2 linked regions of the Salmonirosea aquatica genome follow. Each later gene encodes a partner of the first gene's protein in a complex. Links are inferred from orthologs where the notes say so. Each region holds a gene or a part of one and is shown on either strand. Other genes may lie near its edges. The genes, in order: GBK04_RS20825 and dnaN.

The links.
Region 2: the proteins of GBK04_RS20825 (region 1) and dnaN are in contact, whole or in part, in a cryo-EM structure (PDB 8GIZ), measured with the Escherichia coli proteins. The link is inferred for Salmonirosea aquatica from one-to-one orthologs.

What each region holds. Positions count from the first base shown.
Region 1 is NZ_WHLY01000002.1:4,779,121-4,782,390, reverse strand. Bases 331-3,270 are described here. They hold GBK04_RS20825 (DNA polymerase III subunit gamma/tau), read left to right. Parts: upstream 331-891; coding sequence 892-2,649; downstream 2,650-3,270. Other genes in these bases: coaE (dephospho-CoA kinase), read right to left, coding at 2,678-3,270; GBK04_RS20830 (3-keto-disaccharide hydrolase), read right to left, coding at 331-619. Also shown: more of GBK04_RS20830, read right to left, coding at 1-330. UniProt on the Escherichia coli protein: Part of the beta sliding clamp loading complex, which hydrolyzes ATP to load the beta clamp onto primed DNA to form the DNA replication pre-initiation complex.
Region 2 is NZ_WHLY01000002.1:2,973,897-2,977,031, forward strand. The notes cover bases 158-2,962. They hold dnaN (DNA polymerase III subunit beta), read right to left. Parts: upstream 2,220-2,962; coding sequence 1,095-2,219; downstream 158-1,094. Other genes in these bases: GBK04_RS13480 (hypothetical protein), read right to left, coding at 158-171; GBK04_RS13485 (hypothetical protein), read right to left, coding at 324-878; gldG (gliding motility-associated ABC transporter substrate-binding protein GldG), read right to left, coding at 2,328-2,962. In the rest of the region: more of GBK04_RS13480, read right to left, coding at 1-157; more of gldG, read right to left, coding at 2,963-3,135. UniProt on the Escherichia coli protein: Confers DNA tethering and processivity to DNA polymerases and other proteins. Acts as a clamp, forming a ring around DNA (a reaction catalyzed by the clamp-loading complex) which diffuses in an ATP-independent manner freely and bidirectionally along dsDNA.

The sequences.
Region 1 (3,270 bases):
CGGTGGGTTTTTCGGCGTCGGGGTACTTCAGGCACGAGCGCCCGTTGGGAGTCTTATCCTGAAAAAGTAGAAGCGGACTGCCCGGACTGTACACATACTTTCCCTTCTCATTTTTACGGGCCGGAATGTCCGTGGCTACGTTCATCACGCCCCAGTAGTCACCCGTATCGCCTTCCTGAATCTGAAACTCAAATGATTCCATCCATAACATGGGGGTACCATGGGCACCCCCACTATAGTACAGCAGGCCGCTGTCGCGGGGTTGGCCCAGTTTGGGCGGCCATTGCAGTTCACCCCATTTGAATTCCAGCCGCAAATGGTAATTTTCAAAATCGGCCAGGGTATTGATGCCCCCGAAGGTTTCGCCCGAAATGCGCAGAGCCGGCTCACCATCCACTTTCACCACCGAGAACACCCGATTGGGATCTTTGTTCAGTCCAATGGGAACCCTTTTGGCCGATTTATCCTGGGTATAAGGCGCATCCAGGTAGGTTTCCCAGCCTTTCAAATTCTTACCATTGAAAAGGGACGTCCACTCTCCACGGCTTTTCGAAGGTTGGGCCGAAAGCGTAAGGCTTGAAAGCTGGATAATGCTGAACCAGAGAAGTAGCGATTTCATAAATAAGGGTAAGGAATGAAGGCAGCAGACCCGGAAAAAATGGGATCATATCATGGAAAAGGGTGCTTGAATCCTGAAAATACTCACTCAAAAGAAAGTATGCCGCTCAGATGCCCATTCTTTAACTCCTGAGAAGCATGTTTCTGAACCATGCTATGCCATTAAAAGCCAAAACCTCAGCCTCAGACGCATCATGCCAGTTTACTCTAAATTGAGAGGCCGGAGCATGAACATTAGTTTGAAAATCCCCCCTCCGGCCGTAACTTGCAGGCATGGATCATTTCGTTGTATCAGCCCGCAAGTACCGTCCCATCACCTTCGATTCAGTGGTAGGGCAGTCGCACATTACCACCACGCTTAAGAATGCCATTCGCACCAACCACCTGGCGCAGGCGTTCCTGTTTTGCGGGCCCCGTGGCGTAGGCAAGACGACCTGCGCGCGTATTCTGGCCAAGACTATCAACTGCCAGAATCTCAGCGATGACATCGAACCCTGCGGTGAATGTGATTCCTGCGTCAGCTTTCAGAATAACGCTTCGTTTAATATCCATGAACTCGATGCGGCTTCCAACAATTCAGTCGACGATATCCGGAATCTGATCGACCAGGTAAGGTACCCCCCGCAAACGGGCAAGTACAAGATTTACATCATTGATGAGGTACACATGCTCTCGCCGGCGGCATTCAATGCCTTTCTGAAAACACTCGAAGAGCCGCCGAGCTACGCTATTTTTATTTTGGCGACCACGGAGAAGCACAAGATCCTGCCGACCATTCTGTCGCGCTGTCAGATCTTCGATTTCAACCGGATACGTACCACCGACATTGCCGATCATCTGGCGCACATCGCTCAGAAAGAAAACATCGTCGCCGACCGTGAGGCACTGGAACTGATCGGACAAAAGGCCGATGGCGGACTGCGCGACGCCCTTTCCATGTTCGACCTGAACGTGACGTTCTCCCCCACCAACGAACTGACATACGCCGATGTGCTGGAAAACCTGCATATCCTGGATTACGACTACTACTTCAGGATCACGGATGCGCTGTTGAAAGGTAGCATTGCGGAATCACTGCTGCTGTTCGATGAAATCATCCGCAAAGGCTTTGACGGACATCTGTTCGTGGTAGGTTTGCTCGAACACTTCCGAAATCTGATGGTGTGTAAAGATCCTATCACCGTATCGTTGCTGGAAGTGACGGAAGCCGCCCGCACCAAGTACCTGGATCAGTCCCATCGGGCTACTCTGAGTTTTCTGCTCTCGGCGCTGAGTGTGGGAAGTCAGTGCGATATCCACTACAAAACTTCGAAAAACCAGCGGCTGCATGTGGAGCTATGTCTGATGAAGCTCGCCAAACTACCCGACTTGCTGGCGCTGCAGACACTTCCCACGACCAACGGACAGGCGGCCGAAGCCGAAAAAAAAAAAGTTGAGTCACCCGTTGCCCTGACGACCGAATCGGATGCGCCGGCATATGGGGCCAAGGTACCTACCCCCGCTACGCCCTCGGCTCCTCCAGCTCCCGCCGCCCCCAGCCGTCTGCGTAGTACGGCGCACATTGCCCCGGCTGCCGTAGGCGCTGCCACTTTGCCCGGAACGGACACTAAATCAGCGGCTTTGCCCAAGCCCTCGGCAACCGAGCCGGTCATCTTACCGGACAAGCTCCCACTCACCCTGGATAACGCGGTACATTTTTGGCAGGAGTTTGCGGAAAAGCGGCGTATCGAGCGTAACTCTTCCACCGAAGAAGTGACCCTCAACAGGGATTTTGCGCTCGAAAACCAGACTATTAAAATTGCTTTAGACAACGATTTGCAGAGAGATACCCTGACTGCCCTTCGAAACGACTTGATCTGGTATTTGCGGGAAAGACTGGATGCCCCTACCCTCTCACTGGACTTCCGGGTAGCTCCGCAGGAGGTGAAGCGGATGCCCTATACGGCACAGGAAAAATTCGCTTACCTGGCTGAGAAAAACCCCCATTTACAGGTACTTAAGGAAGCTTTGGGACTGGATACGGAGTTTTAAATTCAGTGGACAGTGAATTCCCTGTTGGCTATTCCTGATGCTCTGCTTTTCCTGAAAAGTAATGGTGTAGGTTTAGTACCTGCGGAATCAGGGCATATTCCAGGCCATTCTCAATCACAAAATCAGCCAGTTGCAGGCGGGCTTCATCCGTGATCTGCCGGGCTATAATCGCCCTAATTTCCGTTTCGGAGCGATGTGGGTCGCGCAGTTTCGTACGCTCAATGCGCAGCTCCACCGGCGCATCGACCACCACTACATAGTCCAGCGTATTCTTATCGCCTGCTTTGTTCATCAAGGCCGCTTCACGAACCACATAGGGTTGTTGGGCGTGAAGACGAAGCCATTGGTCGCTATCGGCAAAAACCCGCGGATGAATGATTTGATTGAGCTGTTGCAATAGTACAGGCTCAGTGAATACCCGCGATGCCACGTATGTCCGATTGTAGGTACCTTCGCTGGTGTAAGAATCCGGACCGAGCAGCGCAATTACTTCCTGCCGGATGATGGGGTTATGCTCAGCCAGCCAATTGGCCCGTTGATCGGCAGCATAAATGGGAATGCCCAGGCATGCAAAAATCCGGCACACTACGCTTTTACCTGAGCCAATGCCGCCTGTGACAC
Region 2 (3,135 bases), 1.8 Mb from region 1 along the record:
ATAGCGGTAGCCCGTATTGACTTGCCATTTGCCGTGTTTTTGGGCGAAAAGATCCGATGAGGTAGCACCACCCGTCGCGCAGCTCATGTGGCGCACCGCCACGCAGCCCTGACCCAATGTGGCGGCTGTAGTTAATAAAGTAATGAATAGAGAATAGAATAACGTTTTCATGATTCAGAAAAAGATTGGGTAAAACCAGAAGTAATTTTGGAAGAGTAGGAAACGTGCGTTCGGACCGCACCGCACCGGATACGGTCAACTGAACGACCCCTTCTCACGCCTCAATCAGGCGAATGAAAAGGAGGTAGTTATCCCAGGAAAAATTACCCAATCAGATCGGGAGGAGGGTTGGGTACCTTTAAATAGGCGGAAGGAGACGAAGAAATGAAATCAGGCAGATTTGCCTGGTCCGTCAGCCAGTCGTAGAGGTAAAAGTAGGTCTGGTGCTGGTTGGCAAAGTATTCTTTGATCAAATGACTTACCTGGCCCGCTGCTTTTTCGGAGGTACCCGGTAGGCCGGTCACCGTGATTTTAACCCACTCGGTTAGGGCCGTGAAGAGGGCCTTTTCAGAATGATCTTTGACGGCTAGCACCACCAGGGTATCGGCGATGACTTCCTGCTTATACAGTTTGTAGAAATCGCCGTTGTACTCGATTTGGCCGTCGATGCGTTCGGGAGCCTGGCGGGTTTCGGTCCAGTAGGGAAGCCCGATGGGGATTTTAATGGTGAAAAGTTCGTCTTCTTCGAACAGATGCGCGTCGAGCCGCGACTTCATCTCGGTCTGAGCCTTCCACTGCATAGCCAGATACACGGGGTAGTAACCCAGTGTATTCAGCATCAGCAGGAATAGCGTTCCAAGAATCAGTACACGTTTCACTCGATAGGTAGGCGATTAATCGGTTTTGAAATTCGTTTTTTTACCCAAAAGGACATACAAAAATTCAAAGAAAAAATGATATTTAAAAATGTGTCCGAAAAATGTAAGCCTGTAAACTAGTCTGGCACAAAAAAAGGACAGCCGAATTGGCTGTCCCTCTTGAAATATTGGCTTGGACTAATGAAATAAATCAAAATCAAATCATGATGCGCTAAATCAAGCGTAAGTGTTCAGCATAACCGGCATAACCAGCATCAGAATATCTTCGTGGTCTTCCTGCTCTACCGGAATAATAAGGCCTGCACGGTTAGGAGCCGAGAGTTCAAAAGTAATGTTCTTGCACACCAAGTTGCTCAGAATCTCTATCAGGAACTTAGCGTTGAAACCAATTTCCATCGGGTCACCATTGAATTCGCACATCAGTTTTTCGTTGGCCTCGTTGGAATAATCGAGGTCTTCGGCGGAAATGGACAGGGTACCTGGTGCCATTTTAAGCCGTACTTGGTGCGTGGTACGGTTGGAGTAAATCGAAATCCGCCGTAGCGAGTTCAGCATTTCCATGCGGTTGATCGTGAGCGTATTAGGGTTGTTGGTCGGCAAGGCATTTTCGTAGTCCGGAAACCGCTCGTCGATCAGACGGCAGATCATACGGATGTTGTTAAAACTGAAAAACGCATTGGAAGCTGTGAACTCCGCCTTCAGCGGTACATCCTCGGAGGGGAGGCAGGATTTGAGCAGGTTCAGCGCCTTACGCTGGATAATCATGGAGGTATCAGCCGACGACTGAATGTCGGTGCGGCGGTAGCGTACCAGACGGTGCCCGTCGGTAGCCACAAAAGTAGCGTTCTCGGTACCGATCTGCACGAATACGCCCGTCATGGCAGGCCGCAAATCGTCGGTACTGGTGGCAAAGATGGTGTTGGCAATGGCTGTTCCCAGGGCATTGGATGAAAAATCGACCGCCTGCCCGCGATTGACGGTGGGCGTTTTGGGAAAGTCAATGGGGTTCTCGCCGGAAAGTTTGTAGCGCCCGTTGTCTGATACGATCTCAGTACCGAAGGTTTCTTCATCAACGTTGAATGTAATCGGTTGCTCAGGCAGGCCGCGCAGCGTATCCAACAGCAGCTTGGCGGGTACGGCAATCGCCCCCTTATCACCGCCTTCCACTTCGATTTCGGTAATCATCACCGTTTGTAGGTCAGACGCCGTCACGGTGAGGGTATTGGCTTCCAGTCGGAACAGGAAATTTTCCAGAATAGGCACAATGGGATTGGTAGAAACGACCCCGTTGATGGCCGATAACTGTTTGAGAAGCACCGAGGAAGAGACAACAAACTTCATAAGACGCAATTGCTTTTTTGGAATGAGAGTATAGGGTTGAGCAGAGGGAACAGGCCGTGATCTGATTTTGACCCGTAATGAACAAAAGTAAGAAAAATTACCGACCCGTCATGCCTGCCGTCCGAATTTTCGGCGCCGTAGTCCGTACCGTACCGCTCCAAAAAGTCCGATCAGTCCGATCGGTAATAGCAGATTCAGGAACTGCCAGCGGGTACGCTCTGCCTGGGCGCGAATTTTGTCCAGCAGGCGGATGCTGATCTGCTTGGAACGGGCCGTGATGAGTCCGTTGGGATCAAGCATGTAGTCGAGGGCATGAAGTACGAAGTCTTTATTGCCAAAAATATTCTGCGAAACGCGATCATAGCCCAGTGGAAAAGGCGTATTGCGGCGCAGATCAAAATCATTGACTACCACGTCGCCATCGGCACAAAGTAGTACTTTTCCTTTCGAACCGGATGCTTGGAAGGTACCCTTACGGGGATCGTCGGGTAGAATACGGTTCTGGAATATTGAGGTAAAGGTACCTTCCAATAATACTGAAGCCAATTGTATGCCACCCCGGTATTCACTCGGTTCGGGCTGTTGCCGGGCTTCGTTGTAGGCTACCAGCAGGGGGGCTGTCAGGTTTTTGGTATAAGGCGAAGTCATCAGCAGCGGCGTCCGGCGTATCCCGCCCGCGCCGCCCACGGTATCGAGCGAACTGAGGTACCGCGTGTATACGGCGTCGATATTGCGGGTAATGGGACTGTTGCCAAAGCGATTGAGCAAAGGGTAAAAACGCCACGGCAGCGGCTGAAGTTGCGGTTTTTCGCCCATGCTACCTACATTAAGCAGGATTTTTGCGCTGTTGAGGTCTTTCACCAAATTGGCGTTGACGCGCACGCCCCACTTGAAAAACAGATCGCTGAGGTTCAGG